Regions from separate parts of the Arthrobacter sp. 24S4-2 genome, predicted to be linked through region 1. Evidence: riboswitches for the same ligand, from Rfam matches in the RefSeq annotation. Region 1 holds a riboswitch; the other holds the start of a gene.
What was found. Region 1 has a riboswitch for cyclic di-AMP ahead of FCN77_RS04445 (C40 family peptidase). Riboswitches for the same ligand answer to the same signal wherever they lie in the genome.
Positions count from the first base shown of each region.

Region 2: another riboswitch for cyclic di-AMP. It lies ahead of FCN77_RS15375 (NlpC/P60 family protein); the one in region 1 lies ahead of FCN77_RS04445 (C40 family peptidase).

Region 1 covers NZ_CP040018.1:927,267-942,688, forward strand. Annotated here, with positions in the region: gene FCN77_RS04390 (cell wall metabolism sensor histidine kinase WalK) at 1-453, opposite strand, end outside; gene FCN77_RS04395 (response regulator transcription factor) at 456-1,166, opposite strand; gene FCN77_RS04400 (DNA repair helicase XPB) at 1,252-2,907, opposite strand; gene FCN77_RS04405 (helicase-associated domain-containing protein) at 2,948-5,443, opposite strand; gene FCN77_RS04410 (hypothetical protein) at 5,454-5,687, opposite strand; gene FCN77_RS04415 (cold-shock protein) at 5,871-6,254, shown strand; gene FCN77_RS04420 (DUF3027 domain-containing protein) at 6,262-6,849, shown strand; gene FCN77_RS04425 (MFS transporter) at 6,892-8,250, shown strand; gene serC (phosphoserine transaminase) at 8,273-9,403, opposite strand; gene FCN77_RS04435 (metal-dependent transcriptional regulator) at 9,761-10,456, shown strand; cyclic di-AMP (ydaO/yuaA leader) riboswitch at 10,566-10,808, shown strand; gene FCN77_RS04440 (M23 family metallopeptidase) at 10,812-11,636, shown strand; cyclic di-AMP (ydaO/yuaA leader) riboswitch at 11,751-11,944, shown strand; gene FCN77_RS04445 (C40 family peptidase) at 12,066-12,686, shown strand; gene FCN77_RS04450 (NlpC/P60 family protein) at 12,843-13,592, shown strand; gene FCN77_RS04455 (HNH endonuclease) at 13,816-14,316, shown strand; gene FCN77_RS04460 (molybdenum cofactor guanylyltransferase) at 14,361-14,975, shown strand; gene FCN77_RS04465 (DUF6457 domain-containing protein) at 15,036-15,407, shown strand; gene FCN77_RS04470 (molybdopterin molybdotransferase MoeA) at 15,404-15,422, shown strand, end outside.
Region 2 covers NZ_CP040018.1:3,317,931-3,333,352, forward strand. Annotated here, with positions in the region: gene FCN77_RS15365 (hypothetical protein) at 1-353, shown strand, start outside; gene FCN77_RS15370 (metal-dependent transcriptional regulator) at 374-1,048, opposite strand; gene FCN77_RS15375 (NlpC/P60 family protein) at 1,281-2,063, opposite strand; cyclic di-AMP (ydaO/yuaA leader) riboswitch at 2,066-2,264, opposite strand; gene FCN77_RS27750 (polysaccharide deacetylase family protein) at 2,531-3,985, shown strand; gene FCN77_RS15385 (hypothetical protein) at 4,011-4,265, shown strand; gene FCN77_RS15390 (DNA alkylation repair protein) at 4,262-4,765, opposite strand; gene FCN77_RS15395 (ribonuclease Z) at 4,973-5,896, shown strand; gene FCN77_RS15400 (CPBP family intramembrane metalloprotease) at 5,886-6,632, opposite strand; gene FCN77_RS15405 (dienelactone hydrolase family protein) at 6,707-7,264, opposite strand; gene FCN77_RS15410 (amino acid ABC transporter ATP-binding protein) at 7,336-8,121, opposite strand; gene FCN77_RS15415 (amino acid ABC transporter permease) at 8,108-8,773, opposite strand; gene FCN77_RS15420 (amino acid ABC transporter substrate-binding protein) at 8,810-9,631, opposite strand; gene FCN77_RS15425 (maleylpyruvate isomerase family mycothiol-dependent enzyme) at 9,812-10,507, shown strand; gene FCN77_RS15430 (cytochrome P450) at 10,729-11,838, shown strand; gene FCN77_RS15435 (DUF2087 domain-containing protein) at 12,137-12,643, shown strand; gene FCN77_RS15440 (hypothetical protein) at 13,270-13,587, shown strand; gene FCN77_RS15445 (nuclear transport factor 2 family protein) at 13,976-14,386, shown strand; gene FCN77_RS15450 (TetR/AcrR family transcriptional regulator) at 14,413-14,973, shown strand.

The DNA of each region.
Region 1 (15,422 bases):
AGGGGCCAGCGGAAGGCCGATAATCACCACTGCACTGCGCTGGTTGCCGTCCACGACGTTCAGCGCCACGACGCGCCAGTTGCGCCCGTCCGTGCCGCGGACCTGGAATGGCTGCTGATCGCGGTCCGTGGCCTCGGCGGGGGAGAGGCTGTCGATGTCCGGGCGCCATTCCTTGCTGCCGCCGAACGGGACGGCTGGCTGGCCCTGGCGCAGGAGCATCAGCGAATAGTCCGTGGGGATGTTGGGGTTCTGTTCCTGCAGTTGGGTGAAGGACTGCTGTTGCCGGACGGAATTGACGGCGACCTTGAGCTTGTCGTCCACCTGGCCCTGCAGATAGCTATGCAGGAGCGTCAGCGTGCCAGACCCGGTCACGGCCAGGGCCACCAGCATGAGCCCCATCATGATGGCCACCAGCTGGGACCGCAGCGAGGCGGACTTCCAACGGTGCAGCAAGGTCAGCGCTTCTCTGCCGTCCGCAGGACGTACCCCACGCCCCGCTTGGTCTGGATGAGTGCGGGCGCATCGGGGTCGATGTCAACCTTGCGCCGCAGGTAGGAGATGTAGGACTCCACAATGGAGGCGTCGCCATTGAAATCGTACTCCCAGACGTGGTCCAGGATCTGGGATTTGGACAGGACCCGGTTCGGGTTCAGCATCAGGTAGCGCAGGAGCTTGAATTCGGTGGGGGAGAGCTCGATGACGGTTCCTCCGCGGCGCACCTCGTGGGCGTCGTCGTCGAGCTCCAGGTCGTCCACCCGGATCACAGCGTCGTCGTCGACCATGGGCTGGGTGCGACGCAGCACGGCACGGATACGGGCCACCACTTCGTCCAGGCTGAAAGGCTTGGTGACGTAGTCGTCGCCGCCGACGGTGAGGCCGGTGACCTTGTCCTCGGTGTCGTCCTTGGCTGTCAGGAACAGGACCGGGAAGTGCTTTCCGGACGCCCGCAGCCGCCGGGTCACGGTGAAGCCGTCCATGTCCGGCAGCATGACGTCAAGGACCGCAAGGTCCGGTGTGTGGAGCTCGGCGGCGGCGAGGGCGTCACGGCCGTTGCCGGCGGAGACAACCTCGAACCCGGCGAACCTCAGTGAGGTGGAGAGCAGCTCGCGGATGTTGGGTTCATCATCGACGACGAGCAGCTTGGCTTCGGGACCGTTCTTTTTCATACTTCCCATGATGCTCCCAGAATCTGGGAGTTTTCTGGATGAAAGTTGTGTGTCCCATGGACAGGTCCGGCCTGTGGCTGTCCGCTCAGGTGGCCGTGGGGTTCCGCCCCACGTCCTTGGCGTCCATGATCCGGTAGGCGTAGCCCTGCTCGGCCAGGAACCGTTGGCGCTTCGCGGCGAAGTCCTGGTCCAGGGTGTCCCGTGCCACGAGCGAATAGAACCGGGCCGCGCGGCCGTCCTGCTTTGGGCGCAGGAGCCGGCCCAGGCGCTGCGCTTCCTCTTGCCGGGACCCGAAGGAGCCGGACACCTGGATGGCCACCGAGGCTTCGGGCAGGTCGATGGAGAAGTTGGCCACCTTGGACACCACGAGGGTCTTCACGTCGCCGGCGCGGAACGCATCAAACAGCTTCTGGCGTTCCTTCACCGATGTGTCGCCCTTGATGACCGGAGCCTGCAGCCGTTCGCCCAGTTCGTCCAGCTGGTCAATGTACTGTCCGATGACCAGGAGCTGCTCGCCCCGGTGCTGTTCCACCAGCTGCTCCACCACGGTGGACTTGGTCTCGGACGTGGAACACAGCCGGTATTTGTCGGCGTCCTCGGCCATGGCGTAAGCGACCCGTTCGTCGTGCGGGAGGTCCACGCGGACTTCCACACAGTCAGCGGGGGCAATGTAGCCCTGGGCCTCGATGTCCTTCCACGGGGCGTCGTAGCGCTTGGGACCGATCAGGCTGAACACTTCTCCCTCGCGGCCGTCTTCCCGCACCAGGGTTGCCGTCAGCCCGAGCCGGCGCCGGGCCTGGAGGTCTGCCGTCATCCGGAAGATGGGCGCCGGCAGGAGGTGGACCTCGTCATAGATGATCAGGCCCCAGTCGTGCCCGTCCACCAGCTCCAGGTGGGGGTAGATCCCGCCGCGCTTCGTGGTGAGGACCTGGTACGTGGCGATGGTGACCGGGCGGACTTCCTTGACCGAGCCGGAGTACTCGCCGATCTCGTCGGCTGTGAGGGAGGTCCGCTTGATCAGTTCGTCCTTCCACTGCCGGGCGGAAACGGTGTTGGTCACCAGGATCAGGACCGTGGTGGAACTGATGGCCATCGCGGCCGCACCCACCAGGGTCTTGCCGGCACCGCACGGGAGCACGACGACGCCGCTGCCGCCGGCCCAGAAGTTCTCCGTGGCCAGTTTCTGGTACGGACGGAGCTTCCAGCCGGATTCATTGAGCATGATGGGGTGCGGCGTGCCGTCAACGTAGCCGGCCAGGTCCTCTGCGGGCCGGCCGATCTTGAGCAGCAGTTGCTTCAGCTGCCCGCGCTGGGAGGAATGGACCACCACTGTCTCGCCGTCGATCCGCGGCCCCAGCAGGGGCTGGATTTTCTTGGCGCGGCAGACTTCCTCGAGCACGGGGTAGTCATTGGTCCGCATCACCAGCCCGTGCTGCGGATCCTTTTCGAGCCGCAGCCGGCCGTACCGGGACATCGTTTCCTCGATGTCGATCAGCAGGGAATGCGGCACGGGGAAGCGCGAATACTTCAACAGGGTATCCAGCACGCGTTCGGCATCCAGCCCGGCGGCGCGGGCGTTCCAAAGCCCCAGGGGCGTAAGGCGGTAGCTGTGCACGTGCTCCGGTGCGCGCTCCAGCTCGGCGAAGGCGGCGATGGCATGCCGGGCCTCCGTTGCCTGCTCATGGTCCACTTCGAGCAGGATGGTTTTGTCGCTCTGGACGATCAGGGGGCCGTCGGTCACGGCACTGACGTCCGGGTGCCGGCGGGGCGGTGGGTGCTGGTCACTGCTGGAATTCCTCTTCCGCTTCTATGTCGATGATCCGGTGGATGGAGAGCACGCGTTCGGTTTCGCGCGCGGGGTCGAATACCCTGACCCGTCCGCCGGTCACAGAAACCGGAACAACCGTTTCCCTGCTGGCATTCCCCTGGCTGTCCACGACGTTCATGGTGACAGCTTGCCTGAGCCGGATGGCCTTCTGCAGCGTTTCCAGTCCCAGCTGGGTTACTTCCTCCCCAGTGGGCGCCTGCGCGCGGTGGCTTCCGTTGCTGCTGGCGCCGTGCAGCGACTTTTGGCTCCGGAGAATCGCGAGTTGGGCATCGACGTCGGCCTCCGGCGGCGCCGTCCGCGGGGCACTGTACACCGGGCGCCCGCTGCCTGGAACGGCTGTGGTGCGGCGCAGCCGGACCAGCGCGGACTCCGGTTCCTCGACGGCAGGCGACAGTCCCAGGGTGCGTAGCACCTGCGCGGTTTCCTTGGGGCCCGCGTGGGAAATCAGGACCGTCGGCGCGATCCGGACCAGGCCCAACCCTGAGGCGCTTGATTCCTGGACCAGTTCCAGCAAGGCGTCTTCGTCGTCGCTCTGGATGAAGCTGGAGGCCACGCCCACGCGCAGCCGTCCGTGCCTGGCAGCCGTGTCCTCCACGAGGTATTCGAGCGGCTGCGGAACGGCAGTGGCGGAATGCTCGCGCAGGAAACCCAACAGGCTGGCGGCGTCGTGGCCGGCGTCGAGGGCGCGCCTGACGGAAGCCACGGAGAACCGGTAGATCGTGGCCGGCCCCTGGCCCTCGGCGTCTGCGATCATGAGGAGCTTTTCGCTCAGCTCAGGTGCCAGGTAGCCCGGTGCCACGGCCGTGAGGTCGGCCTGCAGCAGCACATGGTTCAGGGCCGCCGGCAGATGCTCGCCCAGGATGTCCAGCGCTTCATCAGGACGCTCCGCCGCGATGGCCGATCCCAGCTGGCTGAGCGCGCCCGAACCGACCAGGCCCAGCATTTCGGCCTCGGCGAGGACACCCCTGATCAGTGAGCTGAAGCGCCTGGCCATACGGGGCTGCGTCCACTCGGCCCGCTGCAGCACCGCTGCCGCGTCCAGCACGGGCGCTTTGCCATCAGCCCCGGCGGCCTCCAGCGTAAGTTCGTTGAGGATCTCCAGGATCCGCTTCCGGACGACGGGTGCGTCCGGCCGCTGGGCCTCCGCGGACAGTGCATTGATGGTAGTTCCCGCCGCTGCGCGGTGGGGGGCGGCGCCGGGGCCGGTGATGGGCTGGCCAACCAGCGACGGTGCGCGCTCGCTGGCCATCCAGGCATTGACCAGCCACAGCCATTGTTCCTGGCGCGGCAAGGTCAGCCATTCCAGTTGCTCCGGCTGAACCCAGGCGGAACTGTCCACGTCCAGCCGGATGAGTCCCGCCAGGGCGCACAGCTCCACCAGCAGTCCGGCGCGGTTCAGCTCGATCCGGAGTGAATCGGCGAGCCGCTTCATCTCGCGGACCCCGACGCCGCCGCTCCTCAACGTGACGAGCGGTTGCTCCCGCACGCTGTGGAGCACTTCGCCGGTGAGGCGAAGCGTTTCCGCGATGGCCCCCAGGGCCGCGTTGCGCCGCAGCGCCGCCGTGGTCTGCCCCAGCCGAGGCGCCGGCGGCGTGAGTGTGAAGTCCTCGATCACCGCGCCTCCGCGGAGGGCGATGCCCACGCTGTGCGGCAGTTCCACGTGGGCGGCGTCCAGCGGCACCAGCAGGCCACGGGCCAGGAGCCAGTCAACGGGGCCGACGTCGGGCCCTTCGTTCAGGACCGACGCCCGCCGTTGCGCCTGGGGAACCGCCCCCATTGCCCAGTTGCCGAACCGGGCCAGGAGCGCCGTGGTCCGTTCCGGGGCGGTGGCCAGGATCTGGCCCAGCGCCTCGGGGGTGGCAGTCCAGTGTTGGAGGGCCAACGCCGCTTCCATGGGTGTGGTGGCGGGATGGATGGCGGCGCCGCTGTGATGCAGTTCGCCCACCAGTTGCACTACGCGCTGGGCAAAGGCCGGCTGCAGCCGGACCAGTTCCGTGTAGCTCCGTCCCAGCCCGGCCGGGTAGATTCCCACGACGTCCCGCAGGCTTCCCACCGGGAGGTAGAACCGCTGGCGGACACCCGCCGGCAGGGCCACCCCGTGAGGGGGCTCCGCGCGGTGCACCAGGGCAAGTTCCTCAAGGGAGTGCAGGATCCGTTCAATGGCGGAAAGGGCGGCGCCATGGATGAGTTTCTTCAGCCCGGCAGCCGAAGTGCTGTGGGCGGTGTCCGTATTGGTACACAGATGGAGCGTTTCCAGCACCTGCATTTGTGGCCGGTTCAGCCGCTCCAGTGCCCGCTGCACGCTGACACGGGCGCTCGCCCTGGCCGCCAGCGCCGCGAAGTCGGGAACGTTGGGGGAGATAAGGTCCGGCCGCGCGGCGAACAAAGCCCGCAACGAGTCGTCGCTGCGTGCCTCCAGTTCCTTGCTGAGCGCGCGAATAAGGGACATCAGTCCAACGTTACCGCCCGCCGGACTTTCCTGCCCGGCGGCGGGCTGCGACACTGTCGATCACCAGGGCAATCATGAGGAGGAAGGCCACCGGCAGTCCGTACAGGGCAAGAGACGTCACCCACACCGGGGCCGTGCCGCCGGCAAATGCAACGGCCATGACGGCGCCCACGGCGGCCAGGGAAACGACTGCAATAACCGCCGCAACTATCATCAGTGGCCGCAGGTAGCGGGAGGGTGTCATGGAAGTAACGCTAACAGCCCGGCTGCGCCGTGCCGCAAAGCGGGAAACCGGGTCCCGGCAGGATAACCTTGAAGATACAGACCAACATGGTCCAGGCGGCCATACCCTGAACCCGCATATCAGTGCGGATGCGGTGGCCGCCGGCTGTGTCTCAGGAAGTTCAGAACGAAGAAGGTTGATTACGTGCCTACCGGCAAGGTCAAGTGGTATGACAAGGAAAAAGGCTTCGGATTCCTCGCGGGCGAGGACGGCCAGGAAGTATTCCTGCCGAAGTCCGCGCTGCCCGAGGGCATCACCGAGCTGAAAGCCGGCACCCGGGTGGAATTTGGCGTAGCTGACGGCCGCAAGGGCGCACAGGCGCTCGGCCTGCGCGTCCTGGACAAGACGCCGTCCATCGCCAAGGCGAAGCGGCCCAGCGCCAAGGACCTGGCTCCTCTCGTGCAGGACCTGGTGACTGTGCTGGACAACCTGTCCGGAACGCTGTCGGCCGGTAAGTACCCTGAAGGCAACAAGGCCAAGGCGATTGCCGCCGCCCTGCGTAAGGTTGCCGACGAGCTGGACGCTTAGGCATCGCATGAATCCCGAACCTGATCAGAGAGCTTCCAAAGCGGCTTCAAGGCCCCGTGCCGGGGTCCCGGTCTGGCGTACCGGCAAGCCGGATGCGGTGCTCGCTGCTGCCGTTGACTTTGCCCGGAATGCGATTGAGGGCATCGCCCCGGCCACGCAAATCGGACAGCACATGGGCGCAAAGACCGAGGGGGACCGTGTGGTCACCCACCTCTTTGAGTCCAAACTGGCTGGATACCAGGGGTGGCAGTGGTACGCGGTGCTCACGCGCAATTCCCGGTCCAAGGTGATTACGGTGAATGAGCTCGGACTGCTGCCTTCCGAGGATTCCATCCTGGCACCCGAGTGGGTGCCGTGGGCCGAGCGTGTCCGCCCCGAAGACGCCCAGGACGATGACACTGTGGACTCCGTCGTGGCGGAGAATGAAGCAGCGGCGATCGGTGCAACCGGCGACGGGACCACGGATGACGTGGTGGACGCCGGCGCCCAGGACTGGATCGACGGCGACGATTCCGACGGCGATGATGCGCCGGAGGCGGAATCCGACGCCGGTGAGCCGGATGCGGACGAGTACCTGGTGCGGGAGACTGACTAACCGGTTGGAATGGTCAGGGACTGAGCACCACGGAGGCCGACGATGACGTCCACCTTCAAGTCCCTCCACATCCCCAGCTACCGTCTCTGGTTCGTTGGTGCCCTGGTTTCGAACATCGGGACCTGGATGCAGCGGACCGCCCAGGACTGGCTGGTCTTCGACCACCTCACCGACCACGATGCGGGTGCCATGGGCATCACCATGGCCCTGCAGCTCGGTCCGCAACTGTTCCTCGCCCCGGTGGCAGGACTGGTGGCAGACCGCTTCAACCGCCGCCGGCTCCTGGTGATGACGCAGTCCGCCATGGCCCTGCTGAGCACCGGCCTTGGCCTGCTGGTGGTCCTCGGCGCCGGGCAGCTCTGGCACGTCTACGCTTTCGCCCTCCTGCTGGGCCTCGTCTCCGCCCTGGACGCCCCTGTCCGCCAGACCTTCGTCTCCGAGTTGGTGCGGGACGATTACCTGCCCAACGCAGTGGCCCTGAACAGCGCCTCCTTCAATGTGGCCCGAATGATCGGACCGGCAGTGGCCGGGGTGCTCACTGTCGCCGTCGGGCCCGGCTGGGTGTTCCTGATCAACACCGTCACGTTCGTGGCCCTGCTGCTGAGCCTGTGGCGGATTCCGGTTTCATCGCTGCGGGTTCTTCCCCGCGCGGCTCCCGGCAAGGGGCGGATCCGTGAAGGGCTGAGGTACGTGAGGTTCCGCCCGGACATCATTGTGGTGCTCGTGGCCGTATTCATCGTGGGCACCCTCGGACTGAACTTCGTACTGTTCATCGCGGCCATGGTCGGCACTGAATTCGGACTGGACGCCGGCGCCTTCGGGCTGATGAACTCCATCATGGCCATCGGTTCCGTGGCCGGAGCGCTGCTGTCGGCCGGACGAAGCAAACCCCGGCTGCGGATAATTTTCGGGGCCGCCGGAGCGTTTGGCGTCACTTCCGGGTTGGCAGCCCTGGCGCCCAGCTACTTCTGGTTCGGCGTGGCCCTTGTTCCGGTAGGCCTGTTTGCCATCACCATGATGACCAGCGCCAACGGGTACGTCCAGACCACTACGGATCCCGTGATGCGCGGGCGCGTGATGGCTCTGTACATGGCCATCTTCATGGGCGGAACCCCCATCGGGGCGCCGCTGGTGGGCTGGGTGGCCAATGTTGCCGGGCCCCGCTGGTCCATGGCCGTGGCGGCGGTGTCCGGGCTTCTGGCCGCGCTGATCGGCATGGTATGGATCATCCGGGCCAAGCAGCTAAGGCTGGGCTTCAACCGCCGTGCCCGGGGTCTGCGCTATTTCCGCCTGGTGTCCGGCTGGACCGGCCACGACGGTACAGCGGGCAAAGACGCTGCAGCAGGCAAAAAGGACGGCGCCGTCCGGGATCCAAGCCCGGACGACGCCGTCGAACGCTAACGCGTTATGTCCAGCTGACTGCCTACTTCCGCAGTTCGCCCACTACGTAGTCGATGCAGGCCAGTAGGGCCGAGACGTCGTCCGGTTCGATCGCCACGAAGGTGGCGATGCGCAGCTGGTTGCGTCCCAGCTTGCGGTACGGCTCCGTGTCCACAATCCCGTTGGCGCGGAGGACCTTGGCGATGGCGGCGGCATCAATCGAGTCATCGAAGTCAATGGTGGCGATCACGTTGGAACGGTCTTCGGCCTTGGCCACGAACGGCGTGGCGTAATCGGAGGCCTCTGCCCAGGAGTAGATGCGTCCTGCGGAATCGGCCGTGCGGGCCGCTGCAAAGTCGAGGCCGCCGTTGGCGTTCAGCCACTGCACCTGGGCGTCCAGGGTCACCAAGGTAGCCAGCGCCGGGGTGTTGTACGTCTGGTTCAACCGGGAGTTGTCGATGGCAGTCTGCAGGTCCAGGAAGTCCGGGATCCACCGGCCGCTTTCCTTGATCCGGGCAGCACGCTCCAGGGCGGCAGGGGAGAACAGGCCCAGCCAGAGGCCGCCGTCGGACGCGAAGTTCTTCTGCGGCGCAAAGTAGTAAACGTCTGCTTCTGAGACATCCACATCCAGGCCGCCGGCGGCGGACGTGGCATCCACCAGGACCAGCGATCCGTCATCAGCCCCGGCAACACGCTTGACCGGGGCGGCCACGCCGGTGGAGGTTTCGTTCTGCGGCCAGGCGTAGACGTCCACGCCCGCTTCCGCCTGGGCGGCGGGCCGGGTGCCGGGCTCGGACTTGATGATGGAGGACGCGTCCAGGAACGGTGCCTTGTTGGTCGCGGACGCGAACTTGGAGCCGAACTCGCCGAAGGAGAGGTGCTGCGCCTTCTTCTCCACCAGGCCAAAGCTGGCCACATCCCAGAACGCCGTGGAGCCGCCCACACCAAGGATGACTTCGTAGCCCTCCGGGGCGCGGAAGAACTCGCTGAGGCCGTTGCGGACGGATCCCACCAGGTTCTTGACCGGGGCCTGGCGGTGGGAAGTGCCGAGCAGCGTGGCCGACGCTGCGGACAGGGCTTCGATCTGCTCGGGGCGGACCTTCGAGGGCCCGGCGCCGAACCGTCCGTCCTTGGGCAGGAGGTTGGCGGGGATAGTGATGCTGGTGTCGCTCACAATGGCTCCAATTTTTCGGCGTGGACGTCGGAGGCCCGGCAGTTCACGGGGTGCCTGCAGGGAATCCCCTATATTCTGCCTGACGCGCCCGCGGGGGAGGGAACGGCCGCCGTCATAGTCCAGTCATTGAGACACCTGGCGGCAGCTCAGGACAGCCGCCGGAGATTATCCGGAGTAATTCAAAATAGGCTAAGCTGGTTCGACCTACAGCGGGCCGCGATGGCGGCCGGACTGATGCCGGAGGCTGTTCCCGGTCTGTTTCGGGGATTCGGCTCCACTTCGCGTGGAGCAGTGGGGAACGCCTCCGCGCGGTACGGTGGGACTGACGCAAGGACTGTGCTCGAGGAGCTGAGCTGGATGACGGATCTGATCGACACCACGGAGATGTATCTTCGGACAATCTTGGAGCTTGAGGAAGAGAACATCGTGGCTCTCCGCGCCCGGATAGCCGAACGGCTGCGCCACTCCGGGCCCACCGTTTCGCAGACCATCGGCCGGATGGAACGTGACGGCCTGGTGGTTGTTTCCGGCGACCGGCACCTTGAGCTCACTGAAACGGGCCGGAAACGGGCCACCGAGGTTATGCGCAAGCACCGGCTCGCCGAGCGCCTGTTGGCTGACGTCATTGGCCTCGACTGGGCCTATGTCCACGATGAAGCGTGCCGCTGGGAGCACGTGATGAGCGAGCGCGTGGAACGGCGCATTTTCGAACTGCTGGACCACCCCACGGTATCCCCGTACGGCAACCCCATTCCGGGACTCGCCGCGCTTGGCGGCCAGCCGGCTCCCCTGCTCACGGACGGGGTAGTGAACCTCCTGGACGCCATGGCCGGATACGGAGCCGATTCGCGCGTCACGGTCAGCCGCCTGGCCGAACCGATCCAGGTTGAACCGGAGCTTCTGGTCCAGCTCGATGAAGGCGGGATCAGGCCCGGCGCCTCGCTCGCACTGGAACGGGTCGGGGAGTACATCTCGGTCCGCGTGCCCGAGATCGAAGGCGCCCTGGAGCTGCCGCCGGAAGTTGCGGCCCACGTATTTGTTACGGTCCGCTAACCGGCACCTTATAGGACCACCTATAAGTCACTGAGACGCAGATAACGGAATTATTACCGCGCTGATTAATCACCTATAGTTGAGAACTAGCGCCGATACTAAAGCGTTACCTGATCCGAAGCCGAGCTCTGCCAGCGGATCAGCGTACGAAACACCTCCTGGCAGGGGCGGGGAACCACAACCGGCCGTTGAAAGACGGCCTTGGGGTGAAGTCCGTCAGCGGCAAGGCATCTCCGACGAAGGATTCCCAAGGGATACCCCTGTGCCGGATGCCTTGCAATGGCGGACCGGGTCTTTGAACTCTCTGACCCGAATCCGACAGCTAACTCCGCAGGCTCTTCAGAGAGGATATTTCTTGACCACGCAGACCGTCAGGGGCCGCCGCAGGGCGTCAGGTCCCGCTTCGGAGTACCCAGTGGCCGAAGCCGTCATGACGGTCAGGCCCCGCGACGCACACCGTGATGCGCGCCGGCGCAAGAGCCTCTTCAACCAGGTCACGGACTTCGCGTCCGCGAGTGGCGTTGGTCAGAAGGCCGGCATTGCCTTGGCCGCCACCGGGCTGGTCCTCACTGTGACCGTCCCGTCCACCGGGCCCATGATGAGCACGGCCGACACCGGTAAGAACGCCGCTGCCGCCTCTTTCGCGGCTCAGCCTGAGGTTTCCGCTGCTGCCGGCGCCAAAATCGACTTCAACCGGACGTCCGTTGCCACCAAAGGCGATCCCGACGGCAAACTCAAGCAGCTGCTCAGTGCGCAGTCCGTTGGCACCATTACCCGGGCAGCATCGGCCGGCAGCCTCGGGGCTCCGCTGGAGCACCTGGTAACGGCCTCGCCCTTCGGGTTCCGGGTCAGCCCGATCACCGGCGGTGCCGGTGAATTCCACCGCGGCCAGGACTATGCGGCCCAGTGCGGGACAAGCGTCATGGCTGCCGCCAGCGGCACTGTAACCTTCTCCGGCTGGCACGCCTACGGCGGCGGCAACCGTGTGGTGATTGACCACGGCAACGGCCTGGAAACCACGTACAACCACCTCTCGTCGTCAAGCGTCCAGGTCGGCCAGAAGGTCAGCCGCGGCGACGTCATAGCCCTCAGTGGGACGACGGGCGCCTCCACCGGCTGCCACCTTCACTTTGAGGTGATGGTCAACGGCGACGTCGTTGATCCCCTCGGCTGGCTCTGATCCAAACCGATGGAACACTCTCGCATTCCTGTGACATGCCGTGACCTGAATGTGACATTCGCGCTGAATTCCTGTACCGTCTAAAGCACGCCAACTTTTCCGAAGTTGGCGCTCTTGAGTGGATTGCCTAACTCTGCCACCGCTCAAGGTCCGTTCGCATGACATCGTCTGGCAGAGGCGGGGGAACCAATTTTGGTCTTCGCAAGAAGACCTTGGGGTTAAGTCGCAAAGCTTCCCAGGAAGCCGAGCGGCCGGGTGACTCCCATCCGAATCCGACAGCTCACCTCGTAGGCATTGGGAGAGGCTACCTTCGTGTCTACACGCCACAACTCTGCGCGCCACCGCGCGCAAACGGTTCGAACGAACCCGTTGAACTCCGTGTCCAGGGCCGTTACTGCTAACGCCGGGACCGTAGGTCGCCAGGCGGCTGTGATTGCAGCTGCGTCCGGACTGATCCTCAGTGTTGGGCTGCCGGCAAATGCCGCGGACACCAACCTGGGTGTCTCCGCTTCCACGGAGTCCGGTTCACAGTCAGCCCAGCTGGCCGTTACTGCGGAACCGACAGCGACTGTTTCCTTCGAGCGTCCGGCAGTGACCACGAAGGCTGCGCCCAAGGTTGAACTGCGGGCACAGTCCACCGGTTCAGATGCCAGCCAGACCGCCACTGAAGCTGACGGGGAATCCAAGGCCGGCAAGCTTGCCGACGCGGTTTCTTCCGCTGCAGCCTCAGGTCTCGCTGCCATCGCCTACACCGGCATCGGCAGCCCCTACGTCTGGGGCGGCACCACTCCCAGCGGCTGGGACTGCTCCGGCTTCACGCAGTGGGTTTACGCCCAGGCCGGCATCAGCATCCCCCGCACCAATGCATGGACCGCCATGAAGCCCACCGCCACCCCGGCGCCGGGCGATCTGGTCATGCAAAACGGCGGCGCCCACGTTGGCATCTACGTCGGCAACGGCATGATGATCAGCGCGCTGAACCCGTCGCAGGGCACCCTCCTGCACGCTGTGTCCGCCACGGGCACGTCCGCGTTCTACACGCTTCGCTAAAACACGCCCTTACCGCTCAACAGCGCGTGTTTTCAGTGCTGCACGCGCACTTCGCTAAATCACCCGTTCGGGCCGTTCCGGCTTACCCCCAAGATGCCGGAGCGTCCAAAAACCGCGGCCTGCCACGCAGTCTGAGGAAAACGAAAGAGAGAAATAATGACTACACGTGCGATCGCACGGCACCGCGCCGAGGTTACAAAAACCAACTCGCTTGCTGTCATTGCCAAGGCTGTCGGCGACAACGCCGGTGGCATGGGTCGTCAGGCTGCGGTTATCGCTGCTGCTTCCGGCCTGGTCCTGACGAGCGGTATCGCAGCCAACGCTGCCGACACCAACGTTCAGCGCGAAGCTACGTCCGCCTCCACCTTGGAAGTCCAGTCTTCCGCTCCGGCCAACATCTCGGCCGCCTCCAGCATCGCCATCTCTTACGAGAAGCCGGCTGTTTCCACCTCCCCGGCCCCGGCCGTCGAGGCCCCGAAGCCGGTTGTCGAGGTTCAGGAAGCTGCCCCGGCAGCCGCTCCTGTTGCCGCGGTGTCCGCTACCGTAGACGCTCCGGCAGCGCCCGCTGCTGCCAGCGGAAACGGTGCCGCGATCGCCGCAGCCGCTTACGCCCAGCTGGGTGTTTCCCAGGACTGCACCGCCCTGGCCACGAACGCCCTTGCGGCAGTTGGCATCAACTACCACGGCTGGCCGGCAGGCTACCTCTCCCTGGGCCGCACCGTGAGCGCCGCCGAGGCACAGCCGGGTGACCTCGCTTACTACGAGAACGGCGGCATGGGCATGGCCCACATCGCTGTTTACGTAGGCAACGGCCAGGCAGTCCACGGTGGCTGGAACGGCGGAACCACCGCCCTGTTCAGCGTCAACGTCGGCTCCGGCCCGGTCTTCATCCGCGTCGGCGGCTAAAGCTTCCGGCTAACGCTTGCATGAGGAACCCCTGCCCTTCGGCAGGGGTTCTTCTGCGTTTCGAGGACATGAATTCTTGCCGACACGTGGCATATGGCAGCGGCCGGATTCGGCGAACGGGCACTTGAGTGTTTACTCTTGTGTTGTCGATCCATAGCCCGGACAAGCAGAGGGCAGCCGGCCCTCGAGCCCCTGACGGGTGCGGCCGTGAAGAGGTATGTGCATGCGCACTCTCGTTCTGAATGCTGGATATGAACCGCTGGCGGTTGTGACCTTCCGCCGGGCGCTGGTTCTTGTGCTGACCGGAAAAGCTAGCGTGGTGGCCGAAGGCGACGATCCTGTCGTTGGGCCGCAGGAGATTCTGGGCCGACCGTCCGTGATTCTTCTCAACCGCTACATCCGGCCACGGTACAACACAACCACTGCAGTGAGCCGCCGGGGCGTACTCCGCCGGGACGGCCACCGCTGCGCCTATTGCGGCAAAGCAGCGCACACCATTGACCACGTCCACCCGAAATCGCGGGGCGGCGGCGACTCATGGGAAAACCTCGTGGCCGCCTGCCTGCGCTGCAACAACGTCAAGGGTGACCACACGCCGGCGGAGATGGGCTGGAAGCTTCGGTTTGTGCCGGCGCCTCCCCACGGCACCATCTGGCAGATCAAGGAGCTCGAAAAGCCCACCCCCGCGTGGGATCCCTTCCTCCTGCCTGAATCGGCCGCCTGACAGTTATCAGGGATGTGCAACTGCACAGGGGCTAGGCTTGCCATGTGCAGTTTGATGCCTTGATCCTCGCCGGCGGGCGGTCCTCGCGTTTGGGCGGCGTGCCCAAGTCCCAGCTGATGTACGACGGCGCCACCCTCCTGGCGCGTTCGTTGGCGGCATCCGCTGGTGCGGACGCCGCCGTGGTTGTGGGGCCCGATCCGGGCACGCTTCCGCCCGGCGTACTGACGTGCCGTGAGGAACCCGCGTTCGCGGGTCCCGCGGCGGCCATAGCTGCCGGGGTGGCGGCACTTGACCGGCACCGCGGCCCACTCCGGGCACCCGTGACCCTGGTCCTCGCCTGTGACATGCCAAAAGCCCTTGAGGCTGTTGCCGCGCTGCAGCTTGTCCTTTCCGGCGGCGGCCCCGAGGCGGCCGCCGACGGAGTCATGGCTGTATCGCCCGACGGCCGCAAACAGCCGCTCGCCGGCTTTTATGGCACAGCTGCGCTACAACGGGCCGTGGACGAATTGGAGAACAGCGGGGGACTTACGGGGGCCTCAGTCTTCGCCCTCCTTGCTAGGCTTGACGTGCGGGCTGTTACCGTCCCCGCCGGTGCCACGGACGACGTGGACACGTGGGACGATGCCACCGCGCTAGGGGTGTCCCGCCAGGGTTCATGATCCACCATCAGTGGGAGCCGTGCAGTGGCACCGCAACTGAGTTTGAGTTTGGAGGCAACAGTGAAAAGCCAGGATGAGACGCTGGAGGACTGGTGCCGGGCGCTGCTGCAGGCCTTTGAGCTGGAGGATGTCGAAGTGGACGTCAATGAAGTGCTTGCTCTGGCCGGCGTCGCGGCCCATTCCGTCGTGCGTCCGGCGGCCCCGCTGACCACGTTCATCGCAGGTTTCGCCGCAGGCCTGGCCTCCGGATCGGGCCAGGCACCGGACGCCGTCTCCATGCAGGCAGCCATGGGCGTGGCCAGGGCGCTGGCCCAGGACTACGCGGCAGCCGACTCGCCGGCGGATCCTGCCCTGCAGGCGGAAGGAGCCGGTGCCGCACGCACCGATGCCGTGCCCGGACCTTCCCTTAGCAGCGGGAACCCCGGCGCATGACGGCTGCGCCGCCGG
Region 2 (15,422 bases), 2.4 Mb from region 1:
GGTGGACCGTAAGCCTCCCGGCGGAACGGAAATACCGGTCCGCAGACGTGGAATACGAAATCCTCGCCGCCTCGGTCCGTCCCGATGTGGCCGGAAAGGTGGCACTGACTTTCTCGGTCCGGTGCACCAACCACGGCCGGTACGACCTCAACTTCTGGGATTCGACGTTCAGGCTGAATGCCGGCGGCATCAGTCTTTCCCCCGAGTCCGGCCTGAACGAACTGGTCGGCGGCGATTCAAGCAAGTCAGGCGACGTCAGGTTTGCCGTTCCGGCGGACACCCGGGATTCGGTCCTCCGGATCAAATTCGCGCAGGGCGAAAGCACCGTCCAGATCTCGATCTCGCCACCCTGACATTCGGTGCTGGCCTTGGGCTAGACCGCCACCACCCAGATGGCATCCGAGGCGGATGGCCCCAGGTCGACGTCGCGGGCCGGTCCGAGCAGCCGTACGGTGGTCACGTCCGCATAGGGCCGGTGCACCCTGACCGTGAGCCTTGTATCGGGCACGAGGCCCAGTTCAGTGAAGTAGCGCAGCATCTGCGGATCCGCATCGGAAATACGGGTGATGGCCAAAGTGCCCCCGGCAGCAACCGCGGAGAGCTGCGTGCCTTCGGGCAGGTGCGGCCTGCCGTCAGGCGAAGGGATCGGGTCACCGTGGGGATCCCGCGTGGGGTGCCCCAACTTTTGGTCCAGGCGCTCCATCAGCTTGTCTGAAACAGCGTGTTCCAGAATCTCAGCCTCATCGTGGACCTCATCCCAGCCATAGCCCAGACCTTCCACCAGAAACGTTTCCAGGAGCCTGTGCCGGCGGACCATGGCCACGGCATGCTCACGGCCCGCCTCAGTCAGCTCGATGCTCCCGTACGGGGCGTGCGTTACCAGTCCCTGCCGCGCCAGCTTCTTGATTCCGTCCGAAACGGTGGACGGCCGGACTCCCAGCCGCTCGGCCATCACCCCGACGGTCATAGGGGTGGCGGACCACTCCGTGGCCGACCAGATCAGCTTCAGGTAGTCCTGGGCAGCGGAGGACAAATCGGAGACCGGCATGACATCCACGGTAGCAAGCCCAAGCCGCATGTTAGGCCTAACGAACAATGAGGTTGGATTGGTGAATAGACAGGGATCGGCAGGCCGACAAAACTTTCGGAGGCGCCGGCCGGTGAAACGCGAAAGGCCGGTGACCGGCCGCCCCCAAGGCAGCTGATCACCGGCCTTCAGCCGCGGGTTCCCGCCCGTCGGTCAGGACGGGGCCAGGACACTAAGTTTCCCGCGCGGACGCCTACGCTCCGGCGCGGACGAAGGTGACGCCGCCTGTGGCCGTCAGCCAGGACAGGGGGTGCGTCACCGTGGCGTTGGAGCCGTTCATGCCGCCGCTGATGACCTGGCCGTCACCGATGTAGATCCCCACATGGCCGGACTGCACCACCAGGTCGCCCGGCTGAGGTTCGCCGACGACCTTGCCGTAGTTCAAGAACTGCGACGGCCCCAGATCGCCCACCGGAATTCCTGCTGCGCCCAGGGCCTTTTCCACCATGGCGGTGCAGTCCTGCGTGATGCCCAGCTGCGCATACGCCGCCGAGACCATGGCGGCATTGACGCCGCCGGCAGCGGGAGCCGGCGCGGGGGCGGGCACAGCCCCCTGCACCTGGACGGAGACTGCCGGAGCAGCTGGCGCGGGTGCAGCCGCCTGCACGGAGACTGCCGGGTTGGCGGGCGCGGTTGCTTGTGCCGGTGCGGACTCCTCGACGGGTGCCGGAGTGGAGGTGACTTCCGGCCGCTCGAAGCTGATCCGGACGTGGGAATCCGCACTGAGCGGCGCACCCACCTGGGCCTTGGCATCAAGTGCTGAAGCCGGAGCCGAATCGCGTTCCGCGGGGGCTTCGGCGGCCTGCGCAGCCATCCCGCTGGAAAGGACAAGACCCGACGCCGCGGCAATCACCGCAGCCTGGCGGCCCACCCTGCGCCGGCCTGACCCGGGGGTGGCTCCCCGACCGAAAGTGGATCCTGGGCGCCCCGCCGGGGCTGACAACTGATGGTTGGCGGGCGATTTGCGTGAAGACATAAAGAACCTCTCCCGATGCCTGCGAGGTTAGCTGTCGGATTCGGATGGGAGGCACCCGGCCGCAGCGGCTCCCGCGTGCGCGGAAATCGTGCGGCTTCACCCCGTGGACCCGCGCGAAGCACGGATCAAAGTGGTTTCCCCGTCCCTGCCGGCTGGTTGTGATCGGATCCCGGTCGGCGGCAGGGTTAGGCAGTCCTCCCGGAAGCGCCCGTATCGGAGATAACAGGCACCGTTCCACCGTACGTGCGCGACTACGCGATGTCACATTCAGGTAACGCCAGCGGACGGGCGCAGGCCGAAATGCAGGTAGTGAGGCGTTTGGTACTTGGATTCTCCGCCTGTCAAATGGAGTGTTTTGCATTGGCACCGCGGGGCGTAGTCTACGTGCATGTTCTTGCGGGGGGACTTACACGCTTGGAGGAATCATGCGCTGGTCCACCCACCCTGCCCGCAGCCAAGGACGGCATTTGGCGGACCCCCCGGAGCCTGCACCTGACCGCAAACACGGCCGGCGCTGGGCTGCCGTGGTGGGCGTGCTTCTGCTCGCGGCCAGCGCCATTGCTGTCGCCGCCGTCCCATCGAAAGCTGCCGGGCCCACGATCGTGAGCCTCACCTTCGACGACGGCATCGGCAGCCAGTTCGCCGCCGCGCAGGTGCTGAAAGCCCGCGGACTGGTGGGGACTTTTTTCATCACAACCTCCTTCATAGACGCGTCGGGGTTCCTTACCCAGGCGAATCTGAAGACGCTGGCCGCAGACGGCAACGAGATCGGCGGTCACACCGTCACTCATCCGGACCTGACTACGCTCACCGCCGCCGCCGCGCGCGCCGAGGTCTGTAACGGCAAGACGACGCTGGAAGGCTGGGGCTACCAGGTCAGCAACTTTGCGTACCCGTTCGCTGCAGAGAATGCGACTGCCCAGTCTGCCGTCCGGGACTGCGGCTTCGCCAGTGCCCGTGGACTGGGCGACCTGCGCTCGCCGGCCAGCTGCGCCGCATGCCCCGTTGCGGAGTCGCTGCCGCCGGCAAATCCGATGGTCACCAAGGCTCCGGACCAGGTGGACAGCACGTGGACACTGGCGGATCTTCAGGCCCGTGTGACGGATGCAGAGACCACCGGCGGATGGGTGCAGCTGACTTTCCATGAAATCAATGTGGGCACGGATCCGACACTGTCCATCACCCCCGTTCTCTTCGACTCGTTCGTCACCTGGCTGGCCGCACGGACCGCAAACGGGACGACGTCGGTCCGGACAGTGGCGCAGGCATTGGGCCAGTCCCCGGCTCCCTCACCGTCGCCGTCACCCTCACCGTCGCCGTCACCCTCTCCGTCGCCGTCGAGCCCGTTTGGCGATGTTCCCGCCAACGCACAGTTCTTCACGGAGATCAGCTGGCTTTCGGCACAGGGCATTTCCACCGGATGGCTTGAGGCGAACGGTACGCGCACCTACCGTCCGGTCCTGGCCGTCAACCGTGATGCCATGGCGGCCTTTATGTACCGGCTCGCCGGGAGCCCCGCGTTCACAGCGCCGGCCGTCTCCCCGTTCCGCGATGTGACGCCGCAGACGCAGTTCTACAAGGAAATCACCTGGCTGGCCGCCCAGGGCATTTCCACCGGCTGGGACGAAGGGAACGGCGTCAGATCGTACCGGCCCCTGCAGCCCGTGAACAGGGACGCAATGGCAGCGTTCATGTACCGCTATGCCGGAAGCCCCGCTTACACCGCCCCGGGGTCATCACCCTTCACGGATGTGGCACCACAAACCCAGTTCTACAAGGAGATCAACTGGCTCGCGTCAACAAACATCTCCACCGGCTGGGTCGAAAGCAACGGCACCACGACGTTCCGCCCGGTCCAGCCCGTCAACAGGGACGCCATGGCGGCCTTCATGTACCGCTACAACACCTCCTTTCCGCGGTAACAACACCCTGGAGCGGAACCCCTAGATGAAGAACTACTGCGTGGCCATTTGCCAGCTGAGCGATCAGCCGCAGGAGGATTTCGACGTCAATACGGAACTATTGATCCTTGAGGGCAGGGAGCTCCATGTTGCAACGTGGGATGCCGAGCCGCGGGACGGGGGCTTCGACGATTTGGTCCTCAATGACCGCGTCAGTGCCCTCGGGTTCATGGTGGTCACCGACTGGGCGTTCCTGGAAGGCAAGGCGTACGCGGTGGTGGAACGGCGGGCCGGCGGCTAGCGCCGCTGGTGCCGCGGGCCGTCCGGCCGCGAAAGCCAGGCAGCGCGCCGCAGCGACGCGTTGGGGTCGTGCGCCCAGCGGTCCAGGACAGCTTCCGCCCGTAACCGGGGCTGCCCTTCGAGGGCGGCGATCAGCGGGGCAACGACGTCGACGGCAAGCGGGTGCACCAGCTCAGCCAGCCCCGACTCCCGCACAAAGCCCTCGATCCGGGTCAGGTCGGAGTTGCTGAGCAGGGCAACGCGGGACTGCAGCAGCACCACCGCAGCCAGGCGGCGCTCAAAGACGGGCACGGCCCAGAGCTCAGTGCTGAGGGCAGTGATGTCATCATGGGCGAGGTCCCGGTGACGGCGCAGCATGTCCCGGACGGTCCCGCGCACCGCCCCCACAGAAGCGCCGTAGTACTCGAGCCCGGTGCCCAGCCGCGCCTGGGCCTCTTCCGCCCGCAGCCACGATCCCTCGCGCTGCAGCGAGGCATCCACGAAGTCACAGGCATCGGTCACCCGACTATTCTGTCCCAACGGGGCAAGGTCGACCTGCAGGTGCGTTGCCGGCGAGCGCAGGTGCGGGCGCCCTAACCGGATAGCGAGAAGCCGCCGCGGACAAACCGGCCCCTGAAGGAATCCGCACGGTGACGTGTATCCAGGGACATGAGATCCTGCCCGGAGGAACAACCTGCGACCACGGCCATCCCGCGGGATGATTGGGGCATGCGTGAATTGGTTGTCCTCGGTACCGCCTCACAGGTGCCGACGAGGAAGCGGAACCACAACGGCTACCTGCTACTTTGGGACGGTGAAGGCCTGCTCTTCGATCCCGGCGAGGGCACGCAGCGGCAGATGATCCACGCCCGCGCCGCCGCCAGCCGGATCACGCGGATCTGCCTGACGCATGTCCACGGCGACCACTGCTTCGGTCTTCCCGGCGTGCTGTCGCGCATGGCGCTGGATGGGGTGCCGCATCCGGTGCACCTGCACTTTCCGGCTTCCGGCGGGGAGGTGGTCCGGGCTCTCGTCTCCGTCGCCTCCCCCGGCCTTGACCTGCGGCTTCACCCGCACGGCTCTGCCGGGCTGATCGCACCGGGCCTGGCGGTAAGGCCCCTTCGGCACCGGATCGAGACCTACGGCTACCGGCTTGTCGAGCCGGACGGCCGCACCCTCCTGTCTGACCGGCTCGCGGCCGCCGGGATCACGGGGCCGGACATTGCGCGGCTGCAGCAGGAGGGAAGGCTGGGAAGTGTCCGTTTGGATGATGTAAGCGTTCCGCGGCGCGGGCAGAGTTTCGCCTTCGTCATGGATACGGCGCCATGCACCGGCGCCGAGGCGCTCGCCGACGGCGTGGACGTCCTCGTGGCGGAGTCAACGTTCAGCAATGACGACGCCGGCCTGGCCGCCCGGTACCTTCACCTCACCGCCGGGCAAGCGGGCACCCTGGCGTCCGCCGCCGGAGCCGGAACGCTTGTTCTCACGCATTTCTCCTCACGCTACAGCGACGTCGCTGTGCTCGCCGGTCAGGCACGGGACCGTGCCGGGTCGGCGGCCGTGGTGGCAGCGGAGGACCTGGACAGGATTGCCCTGCCGAAGCGGAACCGGGATGGGGCCTTACCTGGTGCCGTTTCGGCCCTCAGTAGATGAAGATGTCGAACCAGTCCCGGTTGTGGGCGTGGAGAAGCACCAGGAACAGCACGAAGTCGAAGAGCAGGTGGACGGACACGATGTAGGAAAGGGATTTCGTCCGCGTGAAGATGATTGCCTGGACGAGGGCGAAGGGAAAGATGAACGCGGGCGCCCAGGCGTGGAAGCCCAGTTCCCAGAGGAACGAGGTGAATAGGACTGCCTGCAGCACGCTGGCCTGGGCAACGGGCAGATGCCGGCGCAGGAGTATGAAAATGGTGCAGATGAAAAACAGCTCGTCCCAGATCCCCAGTACGTTGGTGCCCAGGAAGAGGCGGAAGATTCCTTCCGGGTCCGAAACCGCGGGCCAGTTCCGGTAAACGGCGGTATTGACCATGTACCCAGGGAGCAGCGCGTAACCCATGATGACCACCGCCACCAGATACCACTTCTCAGTCCGCGTCCACCGGTGTCCGGTCAGCACCGGAAACCTGACCGCGTGGTCCTTGAAGACAAATCGCGAAACCGAGTAGGGAATCCCCACGGCCAGGACCATGGCCGACCCCATCACGAACATGTGCTCTGTGCTGATGTCGGTGGAGATCGGAACTAGGCTGATCGCAACAAGCCCGGCCGCGATGAGGCCCAGGTCGCGCAGGAGCGCCTGGTCGATAAGCCCCGCCGCCCCCAGCGCCACCACCAGCAGGCCATAGCCAGCGATGGCCTGCTCGAGGACAAACAGGACAAAGCCCGACATCGACACAGCCGCCGCAGGAAGGAGCTTCAGCGACGTCCCGTTGCGGACGCCGGTTCGGGCCCAGGGGCTCACACTCACACGTACTTCCCGAACCACGAAAGCGTGTCGTTCCAGGCGGCAGTCGCTTGCGCCTCGTTGTACCGGTCGCCCGTGTCGTTGTGGAATGCATGGTCGACGCCGGGGTACACGGTGAGCTCGTGGCGGACCCCGGTGGCGGTCAGGGCGTCCCGGAGGGCCGGCAGGGCGCCGGTGATCCGGTTGTCCAGTTCGGCGTAGATGCCAAGGACCGCGGCCTTGATGCCCGGAACCTTCTCCAGGTCCGGCGCGGGTCCGTAGAATGCCGAGGTTGCCTTCAGCCCGGCCAGTGCCAGGGCTGCATAGCCGGCTTTGGCGAAGCGGCGGGCGACGTCCTTGATATGCGGCGTGAGCCCGCGGTTCTCGTGGCAGACCAGCACGGCTGGTCCGGCTTCGCCACCCTCCGGCCGGGCGAGGTACGCAGCCGCCGCTGCAGTCATGCTGCCTGTAATGAAGGCCACCCGGCGGGTGAACGTGTGCTGGCTCATGGTTCCGGCACGGTAATCGTCGAAGAATTCCTCGATCAGGTACTTTTCGTACTTGCCAAGCTGGATCATGGGGACCTCCTGCGCTTGCCGAATATCCTCCTCCGAGGTCCACCATCGGGCAAGGGCCGTGTGGCCATGCCTCAGAAAGGGTTCAACAGCCTGTCCACAAACTGCCGGGTGCGGTCCTCGCGCGGGTCACGCAACACGGTGTCGGGGTGGCCGCGTTCGACCACGACCCCGCCGTCCATGAAGATGACTTCGTCGGCTACCTGCCGGGCAAACGCCAGCTCATGGGTCACCACCACCATGGTCCAGCCTTCATCGGCCAGCTCCTTGATGACCGTCAGGACGTCGCCCACCAGTTCGGGGTCCAAGGCCGACGTCGGTTCGTCAAAAAGCAGAAGCTGCGGACGCAGGGCCAGTGCACGCACGATGCCCACGCGCTGCTGCTGCCCGCCGGAGAGCTCGAACGGGTAGCTCTTCTCCTTGGCGGACAGCCCGACGCGGGCCAGCAGCTCTCTGGCCTCGGCGATGGCTTCGGCCTTGGGGCGTTTCTGCACCTGGACCGGGCCTTCGATGATGTTCTCCAGGACGGTTTTGTGCGGGAAGAGGTTGTAGTGCTGGAAAACCATGGCACTGCGGTCCCTCAGGGCTGACAGCTGCTTCTTGGACACCGGTGCGGAAAAGTCGACGGCGAGCTGACCGACAAAGTCCACAATGCCGGCGTCGGGCACTTCCAGTCCGTTGAGGCACCGCAGGACCGTCGTTTTGCCGGACCCCGACGGCCCGATCAGGGCCACCACTTCGCCCCGGCGGACGTTAATGTCCACGGACTTCAGCACTTCATGGCTGCCGAAGGCCTTCCGCAGTTCGCTGACGGCCAGCAGCGCGGAGTCGTCCGGGAGCACAGCTTCAGTGGGCGACATAGCGGTCCAATCTCTTCTCAAGGACGGACTGGCCGCCGGCGAGGACCATGCAGATGATCCAGTAGATGACGGCCGCCTCAAGATACAGCAGCATGAATTCCTGGCTGAAGGCCGCCACCTGCTGGGCCTGGCGGAAGAGCTCTGTGACCAGGATCAGGGAGGCCAGCGACGTGTCCTTGACCAGGCTGATGAAGGTGTTCGAGAGGGGCGGGACCGAGACCCGGGCAGCCTGCGGCAGGATGATCCTTACCAGTGACTGGCGGCGGGACATGCCGATGGTGTGTCCGGCTTCCCACTGTCCCTTGGGAACGGACAGGATGGCCGCCCGGATGACTTCCGCGGCGTAGCCGCCGACATTGAGCGAGAAGGCAATGATGGCGCTGGGCCAGGGGCTGATGGTGATCCCGACCGAGGGAAGCCCGTAGAAGATGACGAACAGCTGGACCAGGAGCGGTGTGCCACGGATGACGGAAATGTACATCCGCGCAATGGCAGCGAAGACGGGATTCCGGCTCAGCCGCATCAGGGCAACCAACAGGGCCAGCAACAGGCCCAGGCCGAACGACGCCAGTGCCAGCGGGATCGTGCCGGTAATGGCGCCCATCACGATCGGCCCCAGTGAGCTCCCAACGAGTTCCCAGTTGATGGTCATGCTCGGCCGCTGCGTTCTCCCAAGGCGTCCACTCCGCTACTTCGTGACGTCGGCGTCGAAGTATTTCTGCGAAATCTTGGTCAGGGTGCCGTCGGCCTGCAGCTCGCTGAGGGCCTTGTTCACTGCCTCGGCCAGGCTCGATGATCCTTTACGGAAGGCGAAGGCACTCAACGACTTGTCCGTGGTCTCGGCGGCGATCTTGATTCCGCTGTCCTTCTCGGTCTTTTGGTAGTCAAGGTAGGTCAGTTTGTCGTTGATCGTTGCGTCAACGCGCCCCTGCTTGAGCAGCGTTACCGCCTGCGCCCAGCCTTCCACCGCTTCCACATTGGCGCCGCTTTGCTGAGCCAGCTTGTACCAGTTGCTGGTCAGCGATTGCGCGGTGGTCTTGCCCTTGAGGCTGTCGAAGGAGCTGACACTGCTGTCGTCAGCCTTGGTGACAATGACGCCGGTGCTCACCGTGTACGGCTCCGAGAATTCGTACTTGGCCTTGCGTTCGTCGGTGATTGAGACCTGGTTGGCGACGACGTCGAACCTCTTGGCTTCAAGTCCGGCGAAGATGGCGTCGAACTGCGTTTCCTGGAAGGCCGGTTTGACGCCGAGCTTGCCGGCGACGGCGGTGACGATCTCGACGTCGTAGCCGGTCAGTTCGCCGCTGCCGTCGGCGTGGAACGAGAAGGGCTTGTAAGTGCCTTCCGTGCCGATCTTGAGTTGGCCTGCGCTCTTGACGTCACTGAGTGATGTGTCCGCGCCGCCGGCCGGTGCCGAACCCGACGGCGCCGGGGACCCGGACCCGCAGCCGGCCAGGGCGAGTGCTGCAGCTGCAATGACACCGATAGCGGAAAGACGTGCGCGCTTCATCATGAACCTTCGTCCTGTAGCCGGAAGGGTCCAGCCGGCTGCACTGCATGCCGGCAGGCCACTACCGACGATAGCAAGATCTCCCTCCGGCGAGAACAAACACACTTCCGTGTCCGGAGCGACCTGCAGCTTGTCGCGGCTGTGCGTCACATTGCCGATCCGGCGCGTTAGGCTCGTGCCATGTTGCCCGATCGCTACCTTGCCGAGCTGGCCAGCGCCCTCGAAGGCCTCACGGCGCTCGCCCGCCAGCACGACGACGTGCTGTCCCGTTCCATACCGGCCTGCCCCGGCTGGACACTGGACCAGCTGTTCGGGCATCTCGGTTCGATAGAACGCTGGGCGGCCGCGGTGGTTCGTGGCGGCAACTACGTCGACGAACCGGCCCCTCCGGCCACGGGTGCAGCAGCCTGGTTCCTCGATGGCTCGGCGGCCTTCCTCAAGACGATGACGGCCCTCGACCCGCAGGCACCGTGCTGGAACTTCGGACCGCCGCCGCGCACGGCCGGTTTCTGGCTGCGTCGCCAGGCGCACGAACACGCAATCCACCTCATCGACGCCCGCCAGGCATCCGGTCTGGCGGCGCCGGACTTTGGAGCGGACTTCATGCTGGACGGCGTTGACGAGGTTCTGGCAATGTTCACCCCGCGCCAGCTGCGGCTGGAGCGGATGCAGCAGCCGCAGCAGGCGGTGTCTTTCCACGTGCCCGGGGCAGGCAACTGGATAGTGGGGCCGGGACCCGCTGCGGCATCTATCACGGCGCCGTTGCCCGACATGTACCTCGGCCTGTGGGGCCGGTCCGGCCTCGAAGGCGCGGCGATCATCGAGGGTGACGCTGCCCTTGCCCTGCGCGTGCTCCGGGGTCCGCTCACTCCGTGAGCCGGACCTTCACGCCCGGCGTAGCCCGCGGGCTCTTGCGCCACTTCCCTGCTGACGTGCCGGACGTTCTTGGATAAGCTCAGGGTCTGACGTGCCCCCGGCCCACCCGCCCCGACGCTTCGGCCGGGGTCGAAAGAACGCCGGGCTGAGCAGAGAGGCCAGCCATGGACTTTGGATCGGATAGCAAGCAAACGCTTGACCCTTTTCCCCACTACCGGAGGATGAGGGACACCGCCCCTGTCTTCCATGACGAGCAATCCGGGAGCTGGCACGTCTTCAGGTACGACGACGTGCAACGTGTGCTTTCCGAACATGCTGCGTTTTCCTCAAGGATGGGCGGCGACGATCCCTCGGAGGCAGGCCAACTGTTCGCCGCGAGTTTGATCACCACTGATCCGCCCCGGCACCGGCAGTTGCGCTCCCTGGTGACCCAGGCGTTCACGCCGAAGGCAGTGGATGCGCTTGCTCCACGCATCTCACATCTCACGGAACAGTTGCTGGACGGGATCGCTTCCACCGGAACAGCAGACCTTATCGCGGGGTTGGCGTACCCTCTGCCCGTGATCGTGATAGCAGAGCTCATGGGCATACCTCCCGATGACCGTGACCGCTTCAAGCAGTGGTCCGATGTCATCGTCAGCCAAACGCGTACCGGACCGGAGAATGCCGACCATCACGACACTAACGTGGAGATGGCCGGATACTTCCTGGACCTGATAGAACGGCGTCGGAGCCGGCCCGGCAATGACTTGATCAGCAACCTGCTCTCCGCCGAGATTGACGGGCAGAAGCTGAGCGTGGCCGAACTGCTGGGCTTCTGCAGCCTGCTGCTCGTAGCCGGGAATGAAACGACTACCAACCTCATAGGCAATGCTGTTCTAAGTTTCGCCGAAGGGCCCGGAACAATTGAACGACTGCTGGCCGAGCCGTCGCTGCTGCCGCTGGCGATAGAAGAAGTGCTGCGTTATCGTTCCCCGGTCCAGTCCATGTACCGGGTGACGGCTGCCGACACCCTGTTGGGCGGCCTTCAGGTTCCGGCCGGCGCCCCGCTGGTGGCCTGGATCGGCTCGGCAAACCGTGATGAGCGGCACTTCGAGCGGGCTGATCAGTTCGATATCGACCGCGGGCCCAGCCGGCATCTCGCCTTCGGCCAGGGCATTCACTTCTGTCTCGGCGCCCCTCTCGCCAGACTTGAGGCCAGGATCGCGCTGCAGGCCGTTCTGTCCCGCCTGCCCGGACTGACACTCACCCCAGGGTCGCGGCTTGAGCGGATGGACAGCACCATCGTCTACGGAGTCAAGGCGCTCCCTGTCAGCTGGCAGGCAGGCTGAGCCGGACGACAGAGCATGACTCACGCCGGATATCAGCGGAATAGTCGCCCCTGCCCGATTACCAGTCTGGTGTTACGACGACGGTACTGACCGTATGGGGCACATGTCGGTCTTGCGTGGTGATGAGGCGGACCAAGGGTCCGGCGTCGCAAGGTTGCAGGCGGTACTTGCAACATTGCTGCAGTTTCGGTCACACCCCTGCGGGACTACGATTTTGCCTGTTGACCAAGCACACGGTGACCAGCACAGGCGCAGGCACACGAAGAGTGAGGAAGACGCTGTGGCTGGAAGGACGAGGATGAGCGGACCGCACTGGCGGCGAGTCGTGGCGGCGCTCGCCAACAACGACGCGCGGACCGCTTACGCGCAAATAGTGCTCGGCACCAAGCTTCCCGACGTGGTTGCTGATCTGAATGACCAACGGCGAAACCGGGCCATCGCAGCCCTGCTTGAGTCTGGGCTCATCGAACGGAATGCTGCCAACGGACTGGATGCGTCCGAGGCGATCTTCCGCGACCTTCTCACGCAACAACCCCGGAGACAAGCGCAGACCGGATTGGCCCGCTTCATGCGTCTCGGCAGGATCGAGAGATACCCGGCCAACATGGCGGAACGGCGGGAGCTCCTCGCCTGGCTTGTGAGCGAAGCCATTAAGCCGGGCGAAGACCTTACCGAAAAACAGGTTAACGAAAAACTCCTCAGCTACACCGATGATGTCGTTGTGCTGCGCCGCTACTTGATTGACTTCGGACTGCTGGAACGGACCCCCTCGGGCTCCTCCTACTCCCGGCCGGAAGAAAGATAGGACGGCGGCTTTTCGCTGGAGGCACGGAGCGTTGACGCTGCACGAACCAATGAAGCGCCGAACTCGCGTTGAACTGGCAAGGCCGCCCGTCATCTGGCCCAGCGGCAACCCCGGCTGGCGCGTCGGCGGCGATGCCGGCTGGCGCGTCGGCGGCGATGCCGGCTGGCGCGTCGGCGGCGATGCCGGCTGCCGCGTCGGCGGCGATGCCGGCTGCCGTAGTACTTCCGCGATAGCGCCTCGGCAGGGGGCGCACCTGGCCCAGTGCGACGGCACCAATACCGGACGACAGCGGGGCCTCCCGCCGTCGTCCGTGCTGTTGCCCCGCACCAGGGGATCAGAACAAACCATGCCCAGCTGGACGGCGGTGCCACGAAGATCAGGGCGAGACCCCCAAATGAGCGGTGCCTTGTATGTGCCGGCGCGCTGGTCCTCAGGCCCGAGGGCATGGTCCGTGCCAGGGAGGAGTTGACGCAGAACGCCCCGAAGTCAGGCGTCTTCCCAAGCTCCGGCGACTTCGCCCCTTCCTTTTTCCGGGACAGGGACGGCGCGCCGTCATCAGCCCGGAAGGGCAGTGGGCCAGCGCATGGAGCATCCCGCACACGCTGACGCTCGACGGCGATGCTCTGGTGGCCACCCCGCACGTAGACCTCGCGACGTACTCCCGACCGGGCTACCGGGAGCAGGTCAGCGCGGCAGTTTTCGAGACACTGCCCGACGACGGGGACGGCATCCGGGTCACGGCGGCCGGGAGCGCGGACTTCGCCGACGCGTTCCTGCCGGCCGACGAGGGCTCCGAGCTGCGGGCCATCATTGACGGCGGGGTCTTGGAACTCTCCGGCCACCAGGGCATCATGGCGGTCCCACTGCCCATCGTGAATGCACCCGTGACGCTGACGGTGGCCAACGCCGCCTCCACGCACCTGCTCAACTGGGTTCGAGGCTGATAGTGAATAGCGTGGGAACTACACGCCAGCACAGGACCAGCCACAGCGGAGACGACGGAAGCCACCGATCCACGTCCAGGACCTGATCCCGCACTCCGCTTGTCAGCGCTCGTCAATTTTTCCACCACAGGATCCCGCAATCGAATTGTTCGAGTGTAGTCCCGCTACAGACATTCAGGGAGAGATCAAAAACGACCCATGAGGCAAGAACGGCCACCGAGTCAGGAGGAATAACAACGGGTCAGCAGGGGTTGCGTTCGCGACCTTTGTACCGTACGGTAAAACATGTACCGATCGGTACAAATCGAGACTATTGTAAGGATGAAGCCATGGACACCAGGCCCCCAGTCCCCCGTTTACACTCGAATCCGCCATCGAAAAGGTGCGCTTGGCAGAAAATGGCTGGAACACCCGCGACCCTCGGAAAGTGGCCATGGCCTATACCGAGGACAGTTGGTGGCGAAATCGATCCACGTTCGTCCAGGGGCGCGAGCAGATCATCCAGCTGCTGACCGACAAGTGGACTCGTGAACAGGAATATCGCCTGGTCAAGGAACTCTGGGCCTACGAGGGCGACAGGATCGCGGTCCGTTTCGTGTATGAATGGCAAGACCAGGACGGGCAATGGATCCGTTCCCACGGTAATGAGAACTGGCAGTTCGACGAGTGCGGGCTGATGCGGTGGCGGCATGCGAGCATTAACGACGTCGTCATCAGTGAGTCTGAGCGGAAGTTTCACTGGGACCTGGGCGGTCCCCGTCCGGAGGGCCATCCGGGCCTGAGTGAACTCGGCCTTTGAGTAGAAAGGGGCTCCTCGTGCCCAGAATGATCTCCACGCGGGCAGACGTCGTACCGCTTCTGGCCGATGTGTTCCGCTCTTCCGGTTTCGCTGGAGCGAGCCTTTCGGAAATCTCCCAGGCGACAGGGCTGGGCAAGGGGAGCCTCTACAACTTCTTCCCCGGTGGTAAGGAGGAGATGGCAGAAGCGGTTCTCTTGGATGTCAGAGGATGGTTTCAGGCAAGAATATTTGCTCCTCTGAAGTCGGCCGCGCCGCTGGACGAGCGACTGTCTCTGATGTTCACGAACGTCATCGGTTACTTTGAGTCAGGACATCGAATTTGCCTCGTTGGTGCTTTCTCCTTGGGGGCCGAGAGGGACAAATTCGAAAAGCAGATCAGGGGCTACTTTGTTGACTGGACCGAGGCGCTGCGGCAGGCCCTGGAAGAGGGCGGGCATTCAGACCATCCTCAAGAACTGGCAGAGGAAGTCGTCTCCGGCATCCAGGGCGCCCTGGTCCTCTGCAGGGCACTAAACGATCCAAGCCGATTTGCGGCGATCCTTCAGCGCCTGGAGGACCGACTGTTGAAGGAGTGCGGCCTGCGGTAGCGCAAACCGCAGCCCCGGCACGAAGAAGCCCATGCTGGGCCGCAGTCTCTCGGCGAGGATCTGGGCCACGGTGGACTTCCCTGCGGCCATGATGCCTGTGATAACGATGACCATCAGAGCGCACCCTCGAGGATTGAGGTGGCGTCTCTGCCGAGGGGGATGCCGACCATCGCGAGGTGGCTCATGAGCTAAGACGTCACGCCTCGTCGCGCTGCATGGTCAAGGGATTGTCTAGGCCGCCAATGCTCGCAGACCATCTTCAAGAGAGTCGGGAAAGGCCCACCGGGCAGCATCTCCAGACTTAGTTCGTCCAGCGCCTCCGAATACCGGACTCCACCACGTGTACGACCTGATCTGGATCCGGGCGAAGTGAAACTGCCCTCCAGGATCGGGAACCAGCGCGATCAGGACGGCAGAGCTAGCCTCAGCGGCAACTGACCCCACGCAGG